2 regions of the Peribacillus sp. ACCC06369 genome follow, and region 2 is predicted to be linked to the other one. Evidence: riboswitches for the same ligand, from Rfam matches in the RefSeq annotation. Region 2 holds a riboswitch; the other holds the start of a gene.
The links. A riboswitch is a leader RNA that binds a small molecule or an ion and turns the genes downstream of it on or off. The one in region 2 is predicted to bind S-adenosylmethionine.
Positions count from the first base shown of each region.

Region 1: linked by a shared signal. The riboswitch ahead of QUF78_RS06415 (methionine ABC transporter ATP-binding protein) and the one ahead of mmuP (S-methylmethionine permease) in region 2 are both predicted to bind S-adenosylmethionine.

Region 1 covers NZ_JAUCEN010000002.1:1,147,645-1,159,673, forward strand. The annotation lists gene QUF78_RS06400 (iron-containing alcohol dehydrogenase family protein) at 1-928, opposite strand, end outside; gene QUF78_RS06405 (MetQ/NlpA family ABC transporter substrate-binding protein) at 993-1,814, opposite strand; gene QUF78_RS06410 (methionine ABC transporter permease) at 1,867-2,535, opposite strand; gene QUF78_RS06415 (methionine ABC transporter ATP-binding protein) at 2,522-3,538, opposite strand; SAM riboswitch class I at 3,606-3,710, opposite strand; gene QUF78_RS06420 (MBL fold metallo-hydrolase) at 3,997-4,821, shown strand; gene QUF78_RS06425 (hypothetical protein) at 5,099-5,287, opposite strand; gene QUF78_RS06430 (YheE family protein) at 5,379-5,582, opposite strand; gene QUF78_RS06435 (YheC/YheD family endospore coat-associated protein) at 5,646-6,842, opposite strand; gene QUF78_RS06440 (YheC/YheD family endospore coat-associated protein) at 6,839-8,206, opposite strand; gene QUF78_RS06445 (YheC/YheD family endospore coat-associated protein) at 8,210-9,280, opposite strand; gene QUF78_RS06450 (YheC/YheD family endospore coat-associated protein) at 9,297-10,349, opposite strand; gene QUF78_RS06455 (hypothetical protein) at 10,348-10,554, shown strand; partial or broken gene QUF78_RS06460 (DUF445 family protein) at 10,794-11,396, shown strand; gene QUF78_RS06465 (DUF445 family protein) at 11,368-11,865, shown strand; gene QUF78_RS06470 (YlbF/YmcA family competence regulator) at 11,939-12,029, shown strand, end outside.
Region 2 covers NZ_JAUCEN010000002.1:2,957,441-2,969,469, forward strand. The annotation lists gene mmuM (homocysteine S-methyltransferase) at 402-1,364, opposite strand; gene mmuP (S-methylmethionine permease) at 1,361-2,749, opposite strand; SAM riboswitch class I at 2,832-2,934, opposite strand; gene QUF78_RS15130 (flavin reductase family protein) at 3,166-3,774, opposite strand; gene QUF78_RS15135 (alpha/beta hydrolase) at 3,795-4,403, opposite strand; gene QUF78_RS15140 (ring-cleaving dioxygenase) at 4,403-5,350, opposite strand; gene QUF78_RS15145 (ring-cleaving dioxygenase) at 5,375-6,352, opposite strand; gene QUF78_RS15150 (nitroreductase family protein) at 6,596-7,195, shown strand; gene QUF78_RS15155 (alpha/beta fold hydrolase) at 7,377-8,429, opposite strand; gene QUF78_RS15160 (hypothetical protein) at 8,422-8,925, opposite strand; gene QUF78_RS15165 (SDR family oxidoreductase) at 8,953-9,714, opposite strand; gene QUF78_RS15170 (OsmC family protein) at 10,064-10,519, shown strand; gene QUF78_RS15175 (YkuS family protein) at 10,565-10,816, opposite strand; gene QUF78_RS15180 (YuzL family protein) at 10,915-11,049, shown strand; gene QUF78_RS15185 (hypothetical protein) at 11,185-11,346, opposite strand; gene QUF78_RS15190 (hypothetical protein) at 11,445-11,636, shown strand; gene QUF78_RS15195 (magnesium transporter CorA family protein) at 11,667-12,029, opposite strand, start outside.

The DNA.
Region 1 (12,029 bases), 1.8 Mb from region 2:
ATGTCATAGGCAGTTTAAGCACCTGGTAGAATGGAATTAATTGTTTGATTTCTGAGAATTTCCCTTCCAACATAAGCTGGACTAAAATGCCATATGCCACTTTTTCCCCGTGAAGTAAATGATGCGTTTGCGTGATGGAAGTCATGCCATTATGAATGGAGTGGGCACCGGCAATGCGCAGGTACTGGTCACCAAAGCCGCCAACTAGACCACTGGTGATGATGTTCGTTTCAATTACACGCTTTAGTGAGTCTGTCCATTTGCCCTTTTCCAAATCCGCTAGGGCTTCCTCGCCATATGTCAATAAAACTTCCTGACATTGCCTTGCGGCCATATGTGCCAATTCAATACAAACGGACTTTGTGGCAAGTTTTTCGACCAATGCATTGCCCTCATACCATTTCGCCAATGTATCGCCGATTCCTGCCCGTAAAAAGCCAATAGGCGAATCCAATAGAATTCCCGGTTCGATAAATAACATCCAAGCGCTTTTTTCATGAATATCATAGCGGACATAGGAACCATTATCATCATAAATGACACTTAACGGTGTCCAGGCAGCGCAGGTGGAAGCCAGGGTTGGTATGAGGATGATTTCCTTTTGAAGCGAGTTTCCGGCCGATTTGGCGAGGTCGAGCAGCTTACCGCCTCCAATGCCGATTAATGCATCCACACCTTGTTCAAGAGCTGACTTCTTGACGCGTTCAATTTCCGGGTCACTGCATTCCCCGTCGTATGTGAAAAAGATCGTCTCAATATTTTCGAAAGAAGGAAAAAATGGTTCTGCAACTTTCCATGATTTTCTTCCATGAATAACGAGCACTTTACGAATGTTCGCTTTACTCAGTTTTGCTTCCAGTGTTTCAAGGACATTAGCTTTACAGGCATAATAGGCTGGGCCGCTGCGGACTTCCAGTAGGGTATTCATATTCGTTCTCCTTAATGTAAAGGCCTGTTTCCCTGAAAAGGGAAAGCAGGCCTCGATTATTTGATCATTTCATCCAATCTGGTTTTCCGAATCCGGCAAAATTGCTATCGATCACTTTTTCAAACTGGGCGGATTCCACTACTGATTTAATATCTTTGGCAAATTGAGCGTCTACATCTTTTGTATTCACTGCAACAACGTTTCGATACATATCTGGCATCTTTTCTAAAACAAGGGCATCCTGGAGGTCCATTTTCGCTGCGAGAGCGAAATTACCAGGGACAGCTGATAGGTCAACACTGTCTGTTGCGCGGGGCAATTGAGCGGATTCCAATGGCTTGAATTGGATGTTTTTTGGATTTTCCGTTACATCCTTTTCAGATATTTTTAAAGGGTCGACATCTGGGTCAACCTCAATCAATTTTTCATCCACCAGCACTTTAAGTGCACGTGCAAGGTTAACCGGATCATTTGGCAATGCAAGGGATGTACCGTCTTTAATTTCTTTCAACGATTTATATTTGTTCGAGTATATGCCCATTGGTGCTGTTGGAACTATGATAAGGTCGGAAAGCGTTAGATCATTTTCTTTAGCGAAGTTATCCATGTACACTTTATGCTGGAATAGGTTGGCGTCGATCGAGTTGTTGCCAAGCGACTTATTCGGCTGGATATAGTCGGTGAACTCTACGATCTCTATTTTGTAACCGAGATCTTCCAGACCTGGCTGGATTGCTTCTTTAACCATATCGGCGTATGGCCCGGTAGTCGCCCCGATCTTCAATTCTTTTTTGTCTTCAGTTTTTGGGGATGCATCATCGCTTCCGCAAGCTGCCAAGCCAAGGGCAAGTGCACAGACTGATAATAACGAAGCTATCTTCTTCATTTGAAATTCCTCCTGAAATATATGTATTGAATCATTGGAAAAATGACTGATTCTATCGTTTGTTAACTAAGTATGAGGCTTTGTCACCAACCATTTGAATGATTTGTACAAGGCAGATCAACACGACGATCGTCGTGATCATGACCGTGTTGTCATAACGGTAATAACCGTACCTGATGGCCAGGTCACCAATTCCCCCTCCGCCGATTGTCCCTGCCATTGCTGAGTAACCGATCAGTGAAATGGTCGTTAATGTCAGCCCCTGAATGATTCCCGGTTTTGCCTCCGGAAGAAGTACATCCTTGATGATCATCCATGGAGTGGCCCCCACGGCAATTGCAGCTTCAATCACTCCTTTGTCTATTTCACGTAATGCCGATTCCACGATCCTTGCAAAAAAAGGTATCGCGGATACGGACAGGGAAACAGAAGCCGCTCTTGGCCCTATCGTCGATCCAGTAAGCAGTTCCGTTAAAGGAAGGAGGGCGACCAAGAGAATGATGAACGGGATTGAACGGACAATATTGACTGCGAAACCGAGTGATCGATTCACGACGCTATTTTCAAAGAATAAATTCCTGGTTGTCGTAAACAGCAATACTCCAAGTGGTAAACCTATCAGAAGGGCTACCGCAAGGGAAACGCCGACCATATAAATTGTTTCAAGAAAGGCTTTATTAAGATCAGGTAAAATATTGACGATGGAATCAAGAAATGACATGTTTTAACACCTCCACAGAATTGGAACGATTTTTTATATATTCCAATGCCGAATGAATTTCAGCGGCCTCACCGATTAACTCAATGATCAAGATGCCTAAAGGGACATCCTGAATATACTCAATTTTACCGTGCAGGATATTCCCCTTTACTGAATGGGATTGGAGAGCGTCGGAGAGAATCGATTCACCGGCGGTTTGCCCTTCGAATTGAATTTTAATAATCGTTCCTTTACTTTCTTCAATCAAATGTGAGGGAAGTTCGAAATCCAATACACTGCTGATGAATTGCTTCGTTAATTCCTGCTTTGGCTGTGAAAATATTTCATAAACGGAACCTTCTTCAATTACCCGCCCATCCTGCATGACGGCGACTCGGTGGCATAGTTCTTTGACCACTTCCATTTCATGTGTAATCAACACGATGGTGATCCCGAGCTCCCTGCTTATCTTTTTTAATAACTGTAAAATCGCTTTTGTTGTTGTTGGATCAAGGGCTGAAGTCGCTTCATCACATAACAGTACGGTGGGGTCATTTGCTAAGGCCCGGGCTATGCCGACCCGTTGCTTCTGTCCACCGCTAAGCTGTGCCGGATAGACATCTTTTTTATCACTGAGACCTACGATTTCCAGCAATTCCAATACACGTAACCTGATGGCGTCCTTCGATTGATGCGCGGCCTTTAAGGCGAAAGCGACATTTTCATAAACGGTTTTTGAACTGACCAAGGAAAAGTGTTGAAATATCATTCCGATTTTTTGACGTTGTTTACGAAGCTCTTTACTTGATAAAGAGGTTAAATCAATGCCGTCAATGATGATATTTCCAGCTGTCGGACGTTCAAGCAAATTCAAGCAGCGGAGTAATGAGCTTTTTCCAGCTCCGCTGTAGCCGACAATTCCATACACTTCGCCTTTTTGAATGGTTAAAGATACGTTATCCACTCCGATAACTCGGTTTTTCTTCGTGATGTATTCCTTTCGGACTGAACGGATTTCAATCATGATCCTTCCCCCTTAAACATGAAAAACTGCCTCTATCATTCAGAAAGAGGCAGCGAAATTATATCTCGTCTTATCTTTCAGAATGCAAACATTCTGCAGGAAGTGGCACCGTTCCCGAAGGGCGGTTGCCGGACATCACAGGGCCTGATCCCTCCGTCACTCTTGATAAGTAAATTATTATTTTAGAATATTTCAAGTTTTATAATATAATCTATAATATTTGTAAAATTCCACAATGTCAATCGTTTCTGTGATTTGGTGATAGTTTTTTTTCGATAATGTTCCGTGCGGTTCATTAAAACCATTCCTGTCAAAAGGGCTCTTAGTCAATAATCCGTCTTTTACATCCAGATATTCCATTATTTCCTTGTCAAAAGGGTAAAGAGGTAATACATTTATTATAATAAAGTGAAAAAGGGAGAAAAAACTATTTTTGTACAATGATGGGGTGAAAATGGATGATAGAGATTAAGACGGTAAATGATGTGGTTTGTGTGCACGGGACTCCTGACGGTATCAAGTCGGGGATGAGTGTCTATGTTTTTTTAACGGATGGGCTATTGATAGATACTGGCGCACAGATTTTATTGGAAGGACTTGTTTCATTCTATGAGTCCGCAGACTTCGATGCAGTTGCCCTTACGCACTATCATGAAGACCATACGGGAGGCGCTGCCTGGATAAAGGAACATAAAAAGGTTCCGATATTCATTCATCCGATGTCGGTTGATGCTTGTGCGAAGGATGCTGAATATCCTGAATATCGTAAAATGTTTTGGGGAAAAAGAGACGCCTTTAAGGCTGAGCCGCTAGGCAAGGCCATTCATTCCCGCACCCAAACGTGGGAGCCGATTTTTACCCCTGGTCATGCGAAGGACCATATGGTGTATGTGAATCACAGCACTGGCATGCTCTTTTCAGGAGACCTTTTCGTAACACCAAAAACAAAGCTTATCTTACGGGAAGAGTCTGTCCCGATCATCATCGATTCCATAAAAAAATTACTCCGATATGACTTTGGGGAAGTGTTTTGCTGCCATGCTGGACATGTGCCTGACGGAAAGGAAATGTTTCGAAAAAAACTCGATTATTTGGAAAACCTCCAAGGTGAAATTTTACGCTTACATGATCAAGGGCATACAGTCCATGAAATCCAGCAAGTCGTTTTACCGAATCGCTATCCCCTTATCGAGATATCTGAACATGAATGGGATTCAGAGCATATCATAACTTCGATATTATACGAAAATGTTTTGAATGCCAGGGAGAATGGAACTATTTGAATATTAACAATAGATATTGAAAGGACGAGCTCTGATATTAATGCTTTTAGCATAATACCAAATGCCTACGGGGGATAGAATGCGGGAATTGGAAAAGGCAAGAAGACAGCATGTTGTAATATTTAGTTTGCAATCAAACAACTTCCATCCGGGAAGTTGTTTTTTTATGGAGGGGGGTGCTTTACATAAAAAAACATTTGATAGTGGGGAATATGACGCATGAACTAAAGTTCACTTTTTTTAAGTGGAGCTCCCCAAAAAGGGAGCCCACGAGTGTTTATTTATTGATATTGGGATCTGTTTCATCATAAAAATCATGTGCTTCCTCGATGTTCTGAAGGTTAGCGACTTCATACACATTTCCGCCTGCCATTCCTTCATTGATTATTCGATCGATATCGAGGAAAACGGAATCCTTGCCATCATATTCGGTATCCTTCAAAAATGTCATTTTTTCTTTATCCAAAATAAATCCCTCCTAGCCTTTTCTTTAGTTTAGGCAAAGGAGGGATTTTTATTCCGTTCAGGGGGTTAATGAATGAAAAAGGGGAAAGGGCTCATTCATATACATGGTAGACCATTAAGTCATGGATCATGCTTTTGAGTTGGGTTTCATCTGTTTCGGAAGGTGGGTTGGCTGTCCATTCGATGGAACCATCTTTATGGTATAAGGCTTTGATTGCCTCCTTTTTGAAATAAAATGAAATTTTCCATCCTGGCAGATTCTTATGCAGTGGTGCCCACTGAAAATGGGTGATCATATGTATAACCTCCATATATGCTGTCTTTCATATCATTATAATGTAAAACGGCAGCTGGAGGTGTCATTTTATTGTCAGGTTGGAAAAAGTCAATTCAATGAAAAGATTTTTTAAATGCAAAAGCCGGTTAGCTTCAATTTCCTCTTCATCGAACTGCATGGGTTTTGAGTTCACTTCGTATATGAAGAGCGAACCCGATTCATCTTCGCCTACATCAATGGAAAATTCTCCGAGAAACCCGATTTTTTTCGAAAGAGTCTCACCGCATTTTTGGGCGATATTCGCTAATTTTTGATTCAAGCTTCTTGATTGCAGGTCTTGATAAGGAAAAAGCTTACCCCCTCGGGGAGTGTGGGTGGTGATTTCCTGAGTTTGTGACATCCTTACTGCTTTGCCGGTCACTTTATAAAAACCTTTTTCATAATGGACGAGAATTCGGTAATCGTAACGATGACCAAAAATTTTTTTCGGTATGATCGCCTGTTGAGCAAGGTAGCTTCTTTTTAATAAATCCCTTTTTTTTGTTTCCCAGAATGAAGTGAAATCCGGAAAGGACTCACTATGCTTTAGGCTATTGAACAAAAGTGTCTCATCAGGATTTTTGATGATGGTATAAATGCCCTTCCCTTGGCTTCCTTTGCATGGTTTAAGGTAAATATGCCTGTGGGTTTCGAGGAAAGCATCCAAGCAATCGCTGTTCCGCAGGATCATGGTGGGGGGGAGGTGAGTGGTGAGGGCCCCGTCTTCCGTTAATGCTTCGAACATTACATATTTATCTATAAAACAAGGGTTGAAAAGGTTCATTCGATATTCTTTAAAGTGGTTGATGAGACGCTGGAATTCTTCTGAAGCCTCATAGCCCCTCGATGGGATACGGTTATAGATGATGTCAGGGAGGGGCATCTTACACTCGATCCATTTGTTTGAAGTGGAGGAAAAAACATACCCTCTCAACGACTCGGAATGCAGGGCATTTCCTGTGAAAGCATAAGTCAAAATCCCGTGTTCCAATAAATATAAGGATAGGTCCCGAAAAAGGGTCAGGTTTCCACCCAAACCTGATTCCTTTTTGGGATTGGAAACAGTCAGTATTCCGACGACAAGCATCCGGTTACCTGGAAATATGGTGATAGGAATTAGGGGGTGATTCGAATGGTCCTTTTTATAGCTGATCTCCTCTTTGGCAGACCCGGCGAAAAGATCCGCATTCTCATGAGTGTGGTGCCAATTTTCAGTGCGGATATCGTAAAAAATGTTCATCGCGGCACACTGATTGATTTCGTAATCGTCTGTTCCGTAAGGTAAATGGCATAATCAAGGCTGAGCTTTCTGGTCAGCAGTTCGAAATCCTTGAGTTTTGGATGGGAGAAGATGGAACGTCCAGGTTTGGAATTGGCTTCAAACATCCAAACCTGCCCTTTTTTATCCAATCCAAAATCAAATCCTATTTCTGCAATGATGCCGTCCAAGTTCTTTTCTATACTGTCACTTAGAATCAGTGCGGCTTCCGATAGCTTTCGTTCGACTTCTTTCGCTTCATCGTCATCTCCAAACAATTCGGCGACCGTTTTGATGACACCCCCGCTTTTAATATGGGTCGTGACGCTACCGGCACCAGCGATTTTTGCTGCAATCGCGGACACCTGCCATTTTCCATTACTGTCCTTGTTCGTATGGACCCGGAAATCCACTGGACGTTTTTCAGATCGAATTAATGGGATGCCCTGCTGCACGATAAGGTTCTCAAGCGGCCGGTCGTGAAAAATATGTTTAACAATGGCTTCCAAAGTGGAAAACTTTTGCAGTTTATTTTCTTTTGCTTCATTTGTATAGCGGCAATAGTAAACATCCTCATGCTTATCATAAAGAATTTGGTGAATCCCTAGACCGAGGCTGCCGTGAATGGGCTTTATATAAACTTGACGGTAATGGGAAAGAAGGGTTTCCACCACGGACATGGATTGAAATGGATACGTTTCCGGCAAATAAGGCAGTGCCCGCTCATCTGCGCATAACCTTTCATTTACATCCCATTTATTGAAAAAACCAGGATTATACCATGGAATGGTATATTCTTTTTGAAATTTCTGCTTCACTTCTTTGGGTCCATCGCGGTTTTCCGTCAACCGGTTTGGGAGACGGTCATAGATGACATTAGGAAAAGGAAATTCATTAATGTGCCAGTCATCGTTATCAAACACATAACCTTTGATTGTCTCCTCATCCCAATTGATTACATTCTCTCCAAAAACAAAGGGGATACAGCCTGTGGTCCTGCTAAGCGAAAGGAGCTTTGCGAAAAATTCCGTTCTCTCCCCTAATGGTTTGTTTGAAAGGCCGGTGAATCCTGAGGAAAAGATTCCGACAAGCGGTCCGATATGGATGCTCTTGCCGTATATGAATAAATGAAGGGGAATATCGGTATGATCGAATATAAGCGATTCCGCAAGACTTTCCGATAGGACGATTGATTGATTGACGGCCGGGTTTTGTTTGACGATGGCAGGACATGAATGTCGTCCGAAATAAATTAATTCAATCTCTGCCAAATCTCCAAGCTCTGAAGGATAGTAGAGAACATTGCCAGGGATAGCGGCAATTTCGGCAGGATAAGTCTTTCTCACTTTCTATTCACCTGCTTTCTGAAGATGTTCGGCTAAATACTGGCTATATTGAAACGGTGCGCGATGAATATCTTTCATTGTCTCCGGCTGAAGTGCCTGAATGATTTTCCTTCCGGGCTTCGAGTTAATATCCATTATCCATATTTGGCCTTTTTTATCGATGCCTAGATCAATCCCCAACTCGAATAACCTTTCAAAGACAGCTTCGGTTTTTACGGGCAGGGTGCGAAGGATATGCTGAATCTTTTGTTCGACAGCATTCGAAAACGTTTCCGGGTTCCTTTTGTTGAAAGTATCCAATGAAATGGCTTCCCCGCCTGTGGCAAGATTTGAGGTAATTCCATCCTTTTGTCCCGTACGAATTCCGCGTCCCCGTTCCATCCATTGATTCTTCTCGTTTTTTTGAAGTAAGATCCGTAAATCGAATGGCTCGTTATTTTGGTTGCGAAGTTCCAAATATGGCTGGCAGAGGTAACGGTATCGATTTAATAAATGCTGCAGCCATTTGTTAAGCTGAGATTTGGAGGAGAATTGGCGGTCATATTTGGTGCCCTTTTTCGTCATGGAAACCAAGGTCCCGTCTTCGGTTTTTGAAAGAAGATAGATTCCTGTACCACCTTCACCGAATTCAGGTTTGATGATGATTTTATCCAGGCGTTCCAAATGACCGGTAATATCTTCAGGTGTCGTCACTTGTACGGTCTCTGGAAAAAATGCCTGTAGGTGTGGATGGTTTTTTAGGATTTGGTACACTTCCCACTTACCAGGAAGGCCCAGCCCTAAGAAATTCGAGTTTTCTTTTAACCAATCGATTTTGTGTCGTGTTTCCGTAGACTCACGGACTAATCCGTGAAAACAGCGATCATATACAAAATCAGGTAAATCAAAAGATGTGGTGATCCAAGTTTCGTTCTCGGCATCAAAACGCTCGCCGCGCACTTTTTTCAGATCCATATCAATATTTTCCGGTGAGAATTTACAAACTTTCATATTAAATGATTTAGCGTTTTTGGCTATTTCGGTGAAGTAGTTGTTTTCATGTGTATCCGACGCGGCCATTAATCCTATTAACACGTGCTAGCAACTCCTTTTATCGATGGTTTTCGCGGTTAAGGGCAAGCATGAAATCTATGATGGATTTTACTGATGGACGAAACGTTTCATAGTTGCCATGAAATTTTTTCGAAGGTTTTGAATTCACTTCGATGATCCATGGATGGCTATCGGTATCCAGTGCTAAATCGATACCTAGCTCACCGAATGAATCGTCATGGTTTTCGACCAAGGCCTGGGCAGTGTTGTTAGCCAGCCGTACGAGCTTTTGATATATGCGGCTGGCGTCCTGAAGGTCAAATGCTTCCTTTAGAAAATCCGGCCCATTTTTCATCAATCCGCCTTGTGCAAGATTGGAAACGATAGTACCAGGGTCCCCAATCCGGGCAACCATTGATGAAACTTTCCATTCAAGCTGATCGTTCCGGTGAAGAAGTATGCGAAAATCAACTTTTCTCTGATCGGTTTCGAATAGGGAAATCCCTTTTTGAAGAATGAAGGCTTGTTTTCTGGAAAATATTTTTAAGGTTTCGTACAACTTTTCATCCGTATCAGCAAAATGTACATCTTGGAGATGCCCGGATTGCTCGATTTTCCATTTTTCAGCCACTTGCGTTAATCTGCAAATATTCCTGCCTTGGCTGCCTGATGTGGGTTTAAAGTAGATTACCGAATGCTTTTCTATAAATGTCAAGAAAGATTCCTTTTGGTTAAAAAGGATCGTCTCTGGCAAATTTGGCAACAGGTCATCTTCTAAGATTAGCAGCTCATGTACATCATGTTTGGAGAGGAACCTTCCATTGAACATCGGTATTGACCGTTCCTCCAGTTCAGTTTTAAATAGCTTGAAAGAATGCGATTCCTCAAGTTTGCGCGAGTGTATCCGGTTATAAAAAACATCAGGAATGGGGAGGGGCAAGGTTTGCCAGCCATCTTGCCCTGGCAGGTAGCCTTCCACAACTCCATCTTGAAGAGACTGCAATTTTACTAAATAGAAGGGGACGCCCTGCTGATTACAATATGATTTCATTTCCTGATAAAATTTTTCCATCTCGCCGAATGTCCCGTCTTGCAAGGGAGTCTGGTTCATGAGTGAAGCGAAGAACGGGCCTATTTTAATTGACCGTCCCTCCGCATGGTATGAGACGGAGATTGGATCGGATAAAACGGGTAAGGATAAAGTTTGGTTCATATCATATGAAAGTTTCAATGTAGGCTGGGATGACGGGAACGGCTGGACAAGTACCGGGACCGAACGGCATCCAGCCATGATCGTCAAGGGTTCTCCAAATTGAAGGCCCCATTCCTCAAATAGTTTTTCTTCGATAAACAGTAGCGCCTTCTTTCTAGTCTCTGCGGGATTTACCGTAATGAAAACTTTCTGATGGTTAAGGTTCATAATAATTCCCCGTTTGCACTAAGTTTGATATCCTTTTATAATTTAATGATGGGCAAATGTGGATAACACATTCTATGTTTTTTTAATTAGAAGGTGTCATCAAGCCTCTATTTAAGAAATAAAAGGAGAAATTTCATGGGTGAGTTTTGGGTAAAGATACTGTTTATGGTCGTCGTAGGTGCTGTAATAGGTGGCTTCACTAATTTATTAGCTATCAGAATGCTGTTCAGACCTTATAAACCAATCTATATTTTCGGGAAACAGTTGCCGTAGACACCAGGGTTGATTCCGAAGCGGCAGGATGAGTTAGCCAAACAGTTAGGCAAATTGGTGGTTGATCATTTAATCACCCTAGATAGCATTCAAAGCAAAGTCATCAATGATGCCTCTATACAGAATATGAAAATTTTTGTTCAGGCAGAAGTAAAGAAAGCATTGTCCACGGAAAAAAGTGCAACTCAATTGCTTGATCAATTGGGAATGAAGAATTCGTCATTCACGTTAGACCAGAGGTTACAAGCATTCATTCTTGGTAAATATGAAACATGGTCGGAAGAGAATCGGAGCAAGAGCCTGAAGGATATCGTCCCGTCTCACATTCAGCAAAAAGCCCTCGACTCGATTCCTGATTTGTCACGTTTCATCGTGAAAAAGGGAAAAGAGTATTTTGGCAGTGCAGAAGGCAAAAGCCGTCTTGAAGATATGTTGGATGATTTTTTCAAGGAACGGGGTAAGTAAGCTGATCAATTTAATTCAGATGTTCATTGGAAACGAAAAGTTAATTGATAAGATCCAACCGGAAATCATTAAATTCTTAGAACAATCTCGAACAATTGATACATTGTCAGTGATGATGGTGAAAGAGTGGGGAAATCTCGAGAAATGGGATGTAGAGAAAATCGAGGGAATGATTGGTAAGGAAACGATAAAACAATGGATTAAAGAAAAAACGGCAGAAATGATGCCTCTCGCTGGTATGATGAATAACCCGGTTCGTGAATTGACTGCCAATTTTTCGAACAGCATTGTGGAAAAGGGTGTCCCGATCTTCGTGGAAGAGCAAGTTTCGTCATTTTCGGTGTCCCGGCTTGAGGACATGGTCGTTTACATCACTAAAAAGGAATTGTCGATGATCACATACCTTGGGGTCTTACTTGGTGGAATCATAGGATTATTTCAAGGTTTCGTAACTGTTTTGATAGGATGACGTGTAATTCGCAATCGGATTTGTTATAGTGGAAAAGGTGTAGGAATACAATGATTACCGGGAGGGGAAATACATGAGTAACGTATATGATGCAGCGTATGAAATGGAAAAGGCGATTAGGGCAAGTAATGAATATGCGGACTTGCAACGCTTATATGATCTTG
Region 2 (12,029 bases):
GTAAAGGTGAATCTGAACCTGCTGCAAAATCGGATACATTACTCTCTAAATCCCGAGAGATAGCACCTAATATTTCCAAATCCCTCCTTTCTCGTTCAATATTCGTCTAATTGTACATCATGACCCAAGCAATCAAGCGGCAAGATCTGCAACCACCGTTAAGTAGGCGCAATTCGGTCAAGTGCATACATGAAACGAATCAACTTATTTCAGAAGCCCCTAGAAACAATAAGAAATTCTCCCTTTCCTTTCAATAACTCAAATCTGAATAAAGAGACAAAAAGAACAGGAACCGCCTGATTAAGACGATTCCTGTTCTTTTTATTTTTGACAAGACGAGAGGGAGGGTTTTCCCACTTCTTACATAGCTTATAAAAACAGTTTGAAATCCAAAAAAAAGGCTATGAGGATACCACCTCGGATGGTCGCCACTTTCTTGAAATCTCTTCAATATGATGAGGTGCCGTTCTGCAGCAACCTCCAATCAAACGTGCCCCTGCATGGTGCCATTCTTCGGATTTCAGGTCGAACTTGTTACAAGATTCTTGACCATGCCATGTTTTGGTATCCGGATTATAAGTTTCACCAGAATTCGGATAAACAATAATTGGTTTTTTCGTGTTTGCACTCAACACATTGATAGCTTCCGTGACAACTGATACTGGTGCACAGTTAATGCCAATCGCTGCAATTTGCTCATTTTCCTCAAACAACCTCGTACACTCCTCCAGCAATGTACCGTCACTTATCGCTTTCTCATCTTTCAAGGAAAAGGATAGCCAAGCATACACTTCTGGATAATCTTTCAATAATGAATCCAATACTTTTGCTTCTTGAAGGGATGGAATCGTTTCAAATGCTAAGAGATCAGCACCTGCTTCAATCAAAACTGATATTCTTGGGCGATGAAATTCTACTAAGGTTTCATCTGAAACACCATAGTTTCCTACATATTCTGAACCATCTGCAAGGTACGCCCCATAAGGTCCAACTGATGCAGCAACCAATGGCTTGGGTCTATTTGTTTGCGTTTCATCCTTCCAATAATCATCCCTTGCTTTCCTTGCGAGTAACACCGTTTTCCGAATTAACTCCATGGCCTCTTTTTCTTGTATCCCATGCAGGGAGAAACCTTCAATGGTGGCTTGGTAGCTTGCAGTTATCGCACAGTCCGCTCCAGCACGAAAATAAGCAGAGTGAACCTTATAAATCACTTCTGGATTTTCAATTAATACACGTGCAGACCACAGGGGATCGTCCAAATCACATCCATACCGCTCAAGCTCTGTAGCTAGAGCTCCGTCCAGAATCATGACTGAATGATCTCGTAAAATAGCGTCAATTGGGTTTATTTTATTCTTCATGATTTTACTCCTCTTTTCTTTGAAGATTGTGTAATATAATAAGTTCCATAGCAAAACAAAATAAATGGAATACCACAATAAAGTGCTATCCTTTGTGTAGGGTCAAAGGCAATTCCTATACAAGAAGCAAGACAGAGTATGAAAGAAACGATTGGTACGAACGGATATAATGGTGTACGATAAGCCAAATCATTTACTGAATTTCCTTCTTTTATAAAACGTCTTCTGAATAGGAACTGTGAAGCGCTAATACTCATCCAAACTACAACCACGGCTAGACCCGAAATGGATACAAGGACGATATACACCGTATCCGGTGCAATAATACTCGAAAACAAGGCTAAGCCACCACCCAACATACTGAAAATGACTGCATTTATCGGAACACCTCTTTTTGTCAATTTTGCAAATATAGGTGATATCGTTTTCTTATCTGCAAGGGACCAAAGCATTCTGGAAGAGGCATATAGACCTGAGTTTGCAGCAGACAAAATGGCAGTTAAAATAACAAAGTTCATGATATCCGCTGCATATGGCACTCCAATTCGTTCAAGAACTGCAACAAAGGGGCTCTCTAATACGCTTGCATCCGAAACAGGCAATAATGCGGATAATACAACGATGGTTCCTACAAAAAAGATGATCAATCTCCATAATGTCATGCGGATTGCCTTTGGTATCGTTTTTTCTGGATTCACAGTTTCTCCAGCTGCAATTCCGATTAATTCAGTTCCAGAAAATGCGAAATTCACCGCAAGCATCGTCATTATAATGGCAAAAGCACCATTCGGAAATAAACCTGCACTTGTAAAATTGGAAAATAGCGGTGCTGATTGTGAGTTAGTCATTGGAATAAAACCTACCATTGTCGCTGCTCCCAAAATAATAAATATCACAATCGCAATTACCTTTATAGACGCAAACCAAAATTCGGATTCAGCGAAAAACTTAACGGTCCAAGCATTTAATGCCAAAACCAATATGGCAAATAGAGCACTCCATATCCAGACATTGATTGATGGAAACCATCGCTGCATCAACAATCCTGCAGCCGTGAATTCCGAACCTAGTGCAACAGTCCAGGTTAGCCAATATAACCAGGCTACTGTAAACCCTGTCCCTGGTCCGATGTATTTGGCTGCGTAGCTATGAAACGCACCTGTCTCGGGCATATGTACTGCCAGTTCACCTAGACATAGCATAACTAGATAAACCACTAATGCTCCAATCAGATACGAAAGGATAGTGCCAAACGGGCCAGCCTGCTGAATCGTATAACCCGAACTTAAGAACAAACCTGTTCCAATCACCCCGCCAAGCGATAGCATGATTAAATGCCGTGTTTTCATTTCCCTTTGAAATTCTTGTTTCCTTTTGTTCTCCATTCATACTCTCCTTTATCCTGCATCCAGAAAAAACGAAAACGCACTCTAAAAAGAGTGCGCTACTGACAAATAAAAACGTACGGTCTTATCTATCAAGGTTTCACCCCCTGGAATTAGCACAGTGTCTTAGCGGACCTGTTGCTGAGGTTTCATAGGGCCAGTCCCTCCACCTCTCTGGATAAGAAATTAATTTTTTATAACTTTATCAATCTATGAAAAAATTGTCAAGTTTTGTTTTGGAATATAAAGAATTCCCTTTACATTCTGACGATTTCGTCACCTCCGGCATGATTGCTTGTTTTGGTACAGTCGCTCACCGTATTAGAATTGCAGATAATGCTAACCGGGAATAAATTTGGTATAAAAAAAAATGACGACATCTTAAAAGATGACGCCATTTTTTCTTTCTTATCCACTTAAGGTCGTTCCATTTCAAATAATTCCCCTAGTTTTGTATAAGTATGACCCGCCAATCTTGCTACAGGTTTAAGCCCATTCTGGTCAATTCGGCCATTATGGTAAATATCATGCTCTATATGATAGCAGACTATTTTCCCTATCAATAAATCACAACCAGGTTTATCTAGGGAACCTCCCAATGGAATCGCATGCTCTAATGTACATTCAAAGCGTACCTTCGCTTCTTGCAATCCTGGTACGGATACCTTATTACTAACAGCCGTCGTGAAATTGGTCAGGCCCAATTCACTTTCATCTGATGGGAGTTCCTTGGCCGTTCGATTTGCATCAGCAACATTGTTTTCATCAGTGATATGAACAACGAATTCCCCTGATTGAATTGCATTTCGGGCAGTGTCCTTTGAAACTCCTTCTTTCCGTTGAACAGAAATGGAAATCATCGGAGGATTGGAACTGACTATGTTAAAAAAGCTGAACGGCGCTATATTGATGGTACCGGTTTCGGATTGTGTCGTAACCAGAGCTATGGGTCTCGGTATAATGCTTCCAGTCAAAAACTTATAATTTTCCCGTTCAGTCAGACTTTCAGGATTTACTGAAATCATCATCATTCCCTCTTTCATTCTTATATAAAGTTCTTATGAAACCATGAACCTGCTGCCTCGACCTCTGAACGTGTTAACTGATGACCGTAATTTTCCCAGTGAACTTCCACCGAAGCACCAGCTTGCAATAAAAGTTGATTAAGTTCATCCGTTTCTTCTGCCGGGCAAATCGGATCGTTTTTACCTGCAGCAATAAATACAGGTATTTCTGAGAGTGACGGCATAGCAATCCCGCGTCTAGGCACCATTGGATGATGAAGAATCGCTCCTTGTAGTGCCCCTTCGAAATGGAACATCAAACTTGCCGCTATATTTGCACCATTAGAATAACCTAATGCTACCACTCTGTCACGGTCGAAGTCATATTGTCCGGACGCTAATTCCAAGAAGTCATTAAGCTCATTCGTACGGAAAATCAAATCTTCTTCATCAAAAACCCCTTCAGCTAACCGACGGAAAAAACGAGGCATTCCGTTTTCAAGTACATTTCCCCGTACGCTCAATACGGATGAACCCGGTGAAACCATTTCCGATAATGGCAAGAGATCTGTTTCCGTTCCTCCAGTACCATGTAAAAGCAAAAGTAACGGAGCTTCTGGATTACTTCCTTTTTGAAAAATATGCTTCATCATTTATCCTCCTCTAGTACTCTCGGCACTGCCGGCAGTAACGTTTTCTCCATGATTCCCCTTTTTTCTTCCAGCCATGGCGGGAGCATCAATTTACTACCCATCGTTTCCTTCGTCTCATCATGAGCAAAGCCAGGTGGATCTGTGGCAACTTCAAAGAGTATGCCTCCATCTTCCCGGAAATAAATGGCATCGAAGTATTGACGGTCTGTAAATGGGGTCACGCCATAGCCATTGTTACCGATATGTTCTCTCCATTCTTTATGATCTTCATTATCGATTGCACGCCATGCCAGATGATGAACAGTTCCTACTCCGATTTTTCCATTTGGCAATACGGTTTTTTTAACATCTATTAAATTTCCGATGTCCGATGTGGATTTGAAGCGGATGAAATCGTCCTCTTCCCCGATCTTTTGCAGGCCCATCACTTCCTCTAATAGTTCCATCGTTTTGATCGGTTTTGACGTCAATAATACAGCACCGCCGAATCCCTTGACCGCCTTATCAGCTGGTACACCGCCGAATGACCACTCGCTATTTTTACCTTCTTTACGCTCAACCAGTTCAAGTTGTAAACCATGTGGGTCTTGGAATTTCAGATATTCCTCACCGAAACGTGATGACTTTTCAAAGTCTATATTAAATTTACCCAAACGCATTTCCCAGAAGCCCATTGAACCTTCCGGAATGGCATATGTCGTAATCCCCACTTGTCCAGAGCCAATTGTCCCTCGGTATGCCCCAGGCCAAGGAAAGAAAGTGATGATAGTACCCGGTGAACCTGATTCATCTCCGAAATATAAGTGATAGGTGCCTGGATCATCAAAATTAACGGTTTTCTTCACCATACGCATTCCTAATACTCCAGCATAAAAATCCACATTCTCTTGAGGATTGCCTACAATTGCGGTTATATGATGTATTCCTGCATTTTGCTTTCGCATGCCGATTACTTCCTTTCCCGTTGATTAATTTGTTGATTTAGTATTCAGGGGTTTTAAATTCGATTCAATATCTTTTCTTTTCGATTCTAAAAATGGTGGCAGTGCGAGGTTCTCACCTAGGTGCTCCTCTGCTTCATCCACTGCAAAACCAGGTCCATCAGTCGCTAGTTCAAATAATATGCCATTCGGCTCCCTAAAATATAGTGAACGAAAATAAAAGCGGTCCACATATCCCGAGTTCACGAATTTCGATTCACTAATTTTCTCTATCCATTTTCTCAGTTCTACTTCATTATCCACCCGGAAGGCAACATGGTGTACTCCCCCTCTCCCCAATCGTTCTCGGGGAATGTCATTCCTTTCTTCGACATGGACTTCCGCTCCTGTTCCTCCCTCACCTATCTCGTAAACGACAATCGGATTTTGCCCCCTAATTGAGGATGGGTATGTGCCTGATTTCCTGAACCCCAATACTTCGGTAAGAACGCTTTGCGTTTGTTCAATATTGGGTACAGTAAGTTTAACTGGTCCTAATCCTATTATGGAAAACTCTTGCGGTACCGGGCTTCCATCCCATGGTAACCCTCCTTGAACGCCTTTATTATCCTGATCGGAAACAAGAAGAAGCCTTTGCCCTTCAGGATCTTTAAAAGAAAGAACCTTCCTTTGAAAACGGGTTGATATTTCATCATGATCAACCTTGGATTCCACAAACCGTTTTTTCCAATATTCGAGTGCTTCATCATCCCTCACCCGTAAAGAAATTTCTGAAATACTATTGTTTCCTTCATGAGTGCGGGCAGCATTGGGAATTTCAAAAAACGTCAGTTCCGTTCCCGGTGAACCAATTTGGTCTCCATAAAATAAGTGATACACACGAATATCATCTTGATTCACCGTTTTTTTGATTAATCGCATCCCTAATACTTTCGTGTAGAATTCAAAGTTGTTTCCCGCTCTAGCTGTAATCGCCGAAACATGATGTAATCCTTTTAATTCCATCCGTACCACTCCTATCTTTATAAATCTCCCCTTAAGGAGATGAATTATCCGCCAATAATATCTCGAATTCGAGGTATCTAATCTGTTATACACAACACTTTTAATAAAAATATCTTGAATTAAAGATAAACGACATTTATATATTTGTCAACCATCCCTGATTCAAATATTTCAAACCATTCACTTAATAAAATAATAATATCAGGTCAAAATAAGTCGGTATAATTAATGGAGGTGTGATATATGGCTAAAGATTTTTCAAGTGCAATTGAAGATAGGCGCTCATATTATTCCCTTAGCAAGGAAAGTGTCGTCCCTAATAAAAGGATTAAGGAAGTTATCGATCATGCCGTTCAATATTCCCCTTCCGCTTTCAACTCACAAAGTGCAAGAGTGATTGTTTTAACCGGGAAAAGCCACGACCAATTATGGGATATCACAAAAGAAACATTAAGAAAAGCAGTCGGTGACAAAGATTTTGAAAAAACGGAAGAAAAAATGAAGTCATTTAAAAATGGTTATGGTACGGTTTTATTCTTTGAAGATCAGGCCATTTTAGAAAGGCTTCAAGAACAATTCAAAACGTATGCCGAAAACTTCCCGATTTGGTCTAACCAATCATCTGCCATTTTACAATTTGTCGTATGGACTTCCTTGGAAATTGAGGGGTTTGGTGCAAGTCTTCAGCATTATAATCCTTTAATCGATGACGAGGTGAGAAAGACATGGGATATATCAAGCGATTGGAAACTCATCGCACAGATGCCTTTTGGAAGACCCACTGCAGAGCCTGGCGATAAAGACGTCTCACCACTTGAAGAACGAGTGAAATATTATCAATAATACATTAGGGCCGGCTCTACATACTGAGCCAGCCCTTACTTTTATTTCACTTTAATAATCTGGGAAAGTCGCAAAGAATTTTGAAAATATCAATGACGCAAAGCCCATAAATTCTACAACCGGCATGATTTTATTATACTCATTGTCGTTCAAAACGTACATTTCGCACCCCCCTAGTAACCTATTGAATTGGGGAAGAACGCCCTGGTAGCCATTCCTTCAAATAAGATGGGAGTTCACCCGAATATTGTTTTGCAGCATGTCCACTTTTCAGTAGACTGAATGTCTTATCCTTGCATGTTAAATGCTCCATTACCGGATAAATCATTTCCTGTGGGACCAATCGATCATACTTACTAGCTATGACCAAAACACTAGCATCAATTTTTGATAGCTTCGCTTTTTTTCCCCTTACCTTGAAACCACCATTAACCAAACTATTTTTTATCAAAAGTTCTTTGGTTATTTGTTTTGCGGCTGCTCCGGATAATGGTACATGCCCATTAGCCCAAGCATTGAAACGGCGCCAATTTTGGACGTATTCCTCATCATCCGCTTGATTCAATAAAGATAAATAGGGTGATAAATAGATTGGAGATGTAATTAACCGGATTCCATATTTGACTGCACTGGCTGGGATCGTTTGATAAATATCGATCGTCTCGTCAAAATTCGCGGTACCTTCCTTTAACGCTTCCTGCCATTTATCAAAAAATTCTGAGGCACTGAAATCTACCGGTGTAACGGAGAGGATCAAATTCTTGATTGGCTCGTCTGCAATGGCAGCATATATTGCGGCTATTGTACCGCCGAGGCAAAATCCCATAACTGTAATTTCTGATGCTCCAGAGTGGCGTAATGCACGCTGCACCCCTTTTTGAATATAATCGATGATATAATCTTCGATCGATATTTCACCATCTTCAAAGCCCGGGCTTCCAAAATCAAGCAAATACACATCAAAACCTTCATTTACAAAAGATTCTATTAAACTATTCCCTGGGGACAAATCAAGAATCAAAGGAGTATTGATTAGTGAATATATAAGAAAAACCGGTACATCATATTTTTTTTGTGCTGACGGATAATGCCAAAGCGTTGATTTATTTTTTTTCCACACCGCTATTTTCGGCGTCAGTCCCACTTCAGGCATTGGCTGATTGGGAATATCCATTAAATGTTTCCATTTAGTTATGGATTCGGATTGATTTTTCGGCACTTTCCGCTTAGCCATTTGAATTCCCCTGTCCAATTGAATCGAACCCAGGCAACTGTGCACTTAACAATAAAGAGTTATTTATAAAATCCGATATCCTTTTTTTACTCCCTTCCATTTCATTGGATTCCAATCTTGATTTCTTTTTCATACTGCGCGATGAATTGGCATTCCGTTTATTGCGTAATGAAGAATTACCTTTGACAGTCCCTTCTCTATCCTCAACAAGTGTATAGACCAACTCTTCTAACCTATCAATCTTTTCTTCGAGCTGGATGATTAATTTCGCTACACTTGCCACATCTTTTTTTGTTGGATAATTCATGATGATGGACATTCTTTCTGATTCTTCCTGCATCCTATTTATTCTTGGAATCTGCATTTGTGCATTATCGCTTATTCTTTCTATTAACTCACGATTATTTAGCAAATCCTTAATTTTATCATTCAGCTGCTGCTCTTTTTGTGTGCCTATCAGTTTAAGTCCTTTAAAAAAATTTGATTTTTCCGTCATATATTTCTTCCTTCCTTTCTCCTCCGTTTACACTAATGCCGATATTCCACCGTCAATGATCAAAACATGTCCAACCATATAGTCAGAAGCCTGTGAGGCTAAAAATACGGCGGCACCCTTTAAATCATCTTCATCGCCAAACCTCCCCGCCGGAGTTTTACCTAATATGTCATAATTAGACTTTTCAAGAATTTTCTTTGTGATTTTAGTCGGGAAAAATCCAGGTGCAATTGCATTGACTTGGATACCGTACCTAGCAAGCTTTACCCCTAAATCCTTAGTCATTGTAATGACGGCACCCTTACTGGTGTTATAAGCTATGGTATCCAATAGCTCTGGAAACGTCCCGCCAAGACCCGACACAGATGCAATATTTATGATTTTTCCGGAATTTTGCTGCTTCATGATCTTCGCTACAGCCTGTGAAAACAGGAAAGTACCTGTAACATTTACATTCAATACTTTTTCCCACTTATCCTTGGGAAGATCAAATAGCGGCCCTGACCAAGACGTGCCGCTATTATTGACAAGAATATCAATCGTACCGAATTGAGCAACCGTTTCCTGTACCACATGATCAATATCACTCTCTTTCGTGATATCACATTCAAAGGCAACTGCCTTAATCCCCATTGATTGCAAGTGTTCGCATACCTCTTTACATACAGGAAGATTTCGTGAGGCAATGACTATATTAGCTCCTGCCTCCCCCAACGCCATGGCGATCTGTTTGCCCAGTCCCCTACCGCCACCAGTAATGATTGCCGTTTTATTAGTCAAATCGAACATATTACTCAAAGTAGTCAACTTTTCAGCCCTTCCGTAATGAATTATTATTTATATAACTAATCTATATTATTATAGAAAAGCCTATCCAATATGGTGCTTAAAATAGCCTAATGCCTCTGCCTTTTGTTTGACCAATCTTAACTCGACACCCTGTAATTTTTTTCGTCGTTTGTGAGAAATTCGACCGATCGGGCACATTATTCGGCATTTTCGGAGATTATTCGAACAGATCGGCACTTTTTTCGGCCATTTGGAATCTTAATTCGACGATTCAACACTTTCGAGCAAAATCGAATACATAACCTGTTTAATCGTTTACACTATTAGATATAGTAAGGAGGTTAAAAATATGACGTTACATCACTTTCATTTAACCGCGGAATGGCCTGGCGGCAGAAATGATATCGGCACGATTCAATCAGGAAATCTGCAAACACAGATAAGTATCCCTACGGAAATGGAGGGACCAGGGATTGGCACTAATCCCGATGAAATGCTGCTTGGAGCGGCCTCGACCTGCTATATCATTACCTTTGCTGCCATGTTAGAGCGAGCCCATATAGAAAAGGACAGCTTGACCATGCAATCGGAAGCCTTAGTGGATGTTACAAATGGTGTATTCACCTACAAGAAGATCATACATCGCCCTACACTAGTATTAGCACGGGATACATCAGAAAAAGTGGCTGAAAAAGCGAGGATACTTGCTGAAAAAGCTGAAACTTCTTGTATGATTTCAAGAGCGATCAAAGGTAATGTAGCGGTGGAATTGAACGTGACAATTTCCATATCACAACAACCTTGAACAGAAAAAGTGCCTAACCCTATATTGGGTTAGGCACTTTTTGAACTATTGAATTGCGTTCACTTTATTTTCAACCTGGCGGCACACTTCATCAGCCGTTAAACCATTTGCCTCTATGATAGACGCTTTTAATGAAGTATCGCTTATTCCCATCACATTACTTTCCATTCCTGTTACCACACAACAATCCACGTTTTTTGCGTCAGCTTCTTGTTTAATCTCCACAACATCAAAACCTTTTTCACGAAGTGCTTCCTGAATATTCGTTAATGATTCTTCAACACCGATTTTTGACATCAACACACACCTCCTCTACTTTCTAACCTGTCCTTTTTACCTTCAATATATGTATAGGATGCAAAGGAAATAGGGAAAGTAATATCGAGGTGATAAACATGAATGGTAAACACAAGAAAGATGCTTCACAAACTCGTTTAGGTTCTTCTCAGGTAGAGGGACAAGGTACCACTACGAAAGAAACCGGGTCCTTCACTCAACCATCTTCACTTAAAAAGCAAAAGCGTTCATGATAACCTAAACTATCATGGACTTCCGTGTACATGTTACACAAAAAACGCTTGGTTTAACAGCCAAGCGTTTTCCTCTGATTAATCCAATGTAAATGTAACATACCCAGTTTCCTTACTTTCGACCAGGCTCTTTTCTTATAGATTTTGCTTTCTGATTTCCTGTTGGATCTTAAGATCATTCAGGTGATCCCCATCTTTGGCTTTTGAACTCATTTTTGATCTCCCGGCTTCATCCTGGTTTAAATCACTTGCCTTTAAATTATTATCGGGAGCTGCTTGCTCATTCCATTTTGTCATCATGATCTCCTCCTCAGTCCTTTATCCTTCCCAATCCTAAGAATATTCATGAATATACCCCATCGTTTATTGCAAAGATACTAATGGAGGTGGTTTTATTGGAACCAAACAAACCCGGCAATAAGGATGTACCGGATTTTAAAGAGTTGAACGACCGTATCATCAGGGAACCTTCACAGAGTCCCCGTTTAGTAATTAAAACGAATTTGGATGCTAAGAATGTAAATGATGAGAATCCCTATACCGATCGGATCAACAGTGAGGGATTTGCTGATTTTTTTGAGGAATAAAAAAAAACCGGCTTAATAAGCCGGTTAATCTTAAAAATATTTTTTCTTCCAAAAAATGAATGCTGTCGTCCCCGCTAAAGTGATGGCTATTAATAATGTAAAGATGAAAGCATACGGATTATGTTCAAATGGCAGTTCCACATTCATTCCGTAAAAACTTGCCACCATCGTTGGGAGCGTTAAAATAATTGTCACTGAGGTTAGAAACTTCATCGCATTATTGACATTATTGGAAATAATCGAAGCGAATGCATCCATCATCCCGCTAAGAATCGAGAGATACACTTCTGCCATTTCAATTGCCTGAGCATTTTCGATGATTACGTCCTCAAGTAATTCTTTATCTTCTTCATACATTTTCAAATAATTAAAACGGAGGATCTTATCAAGTAC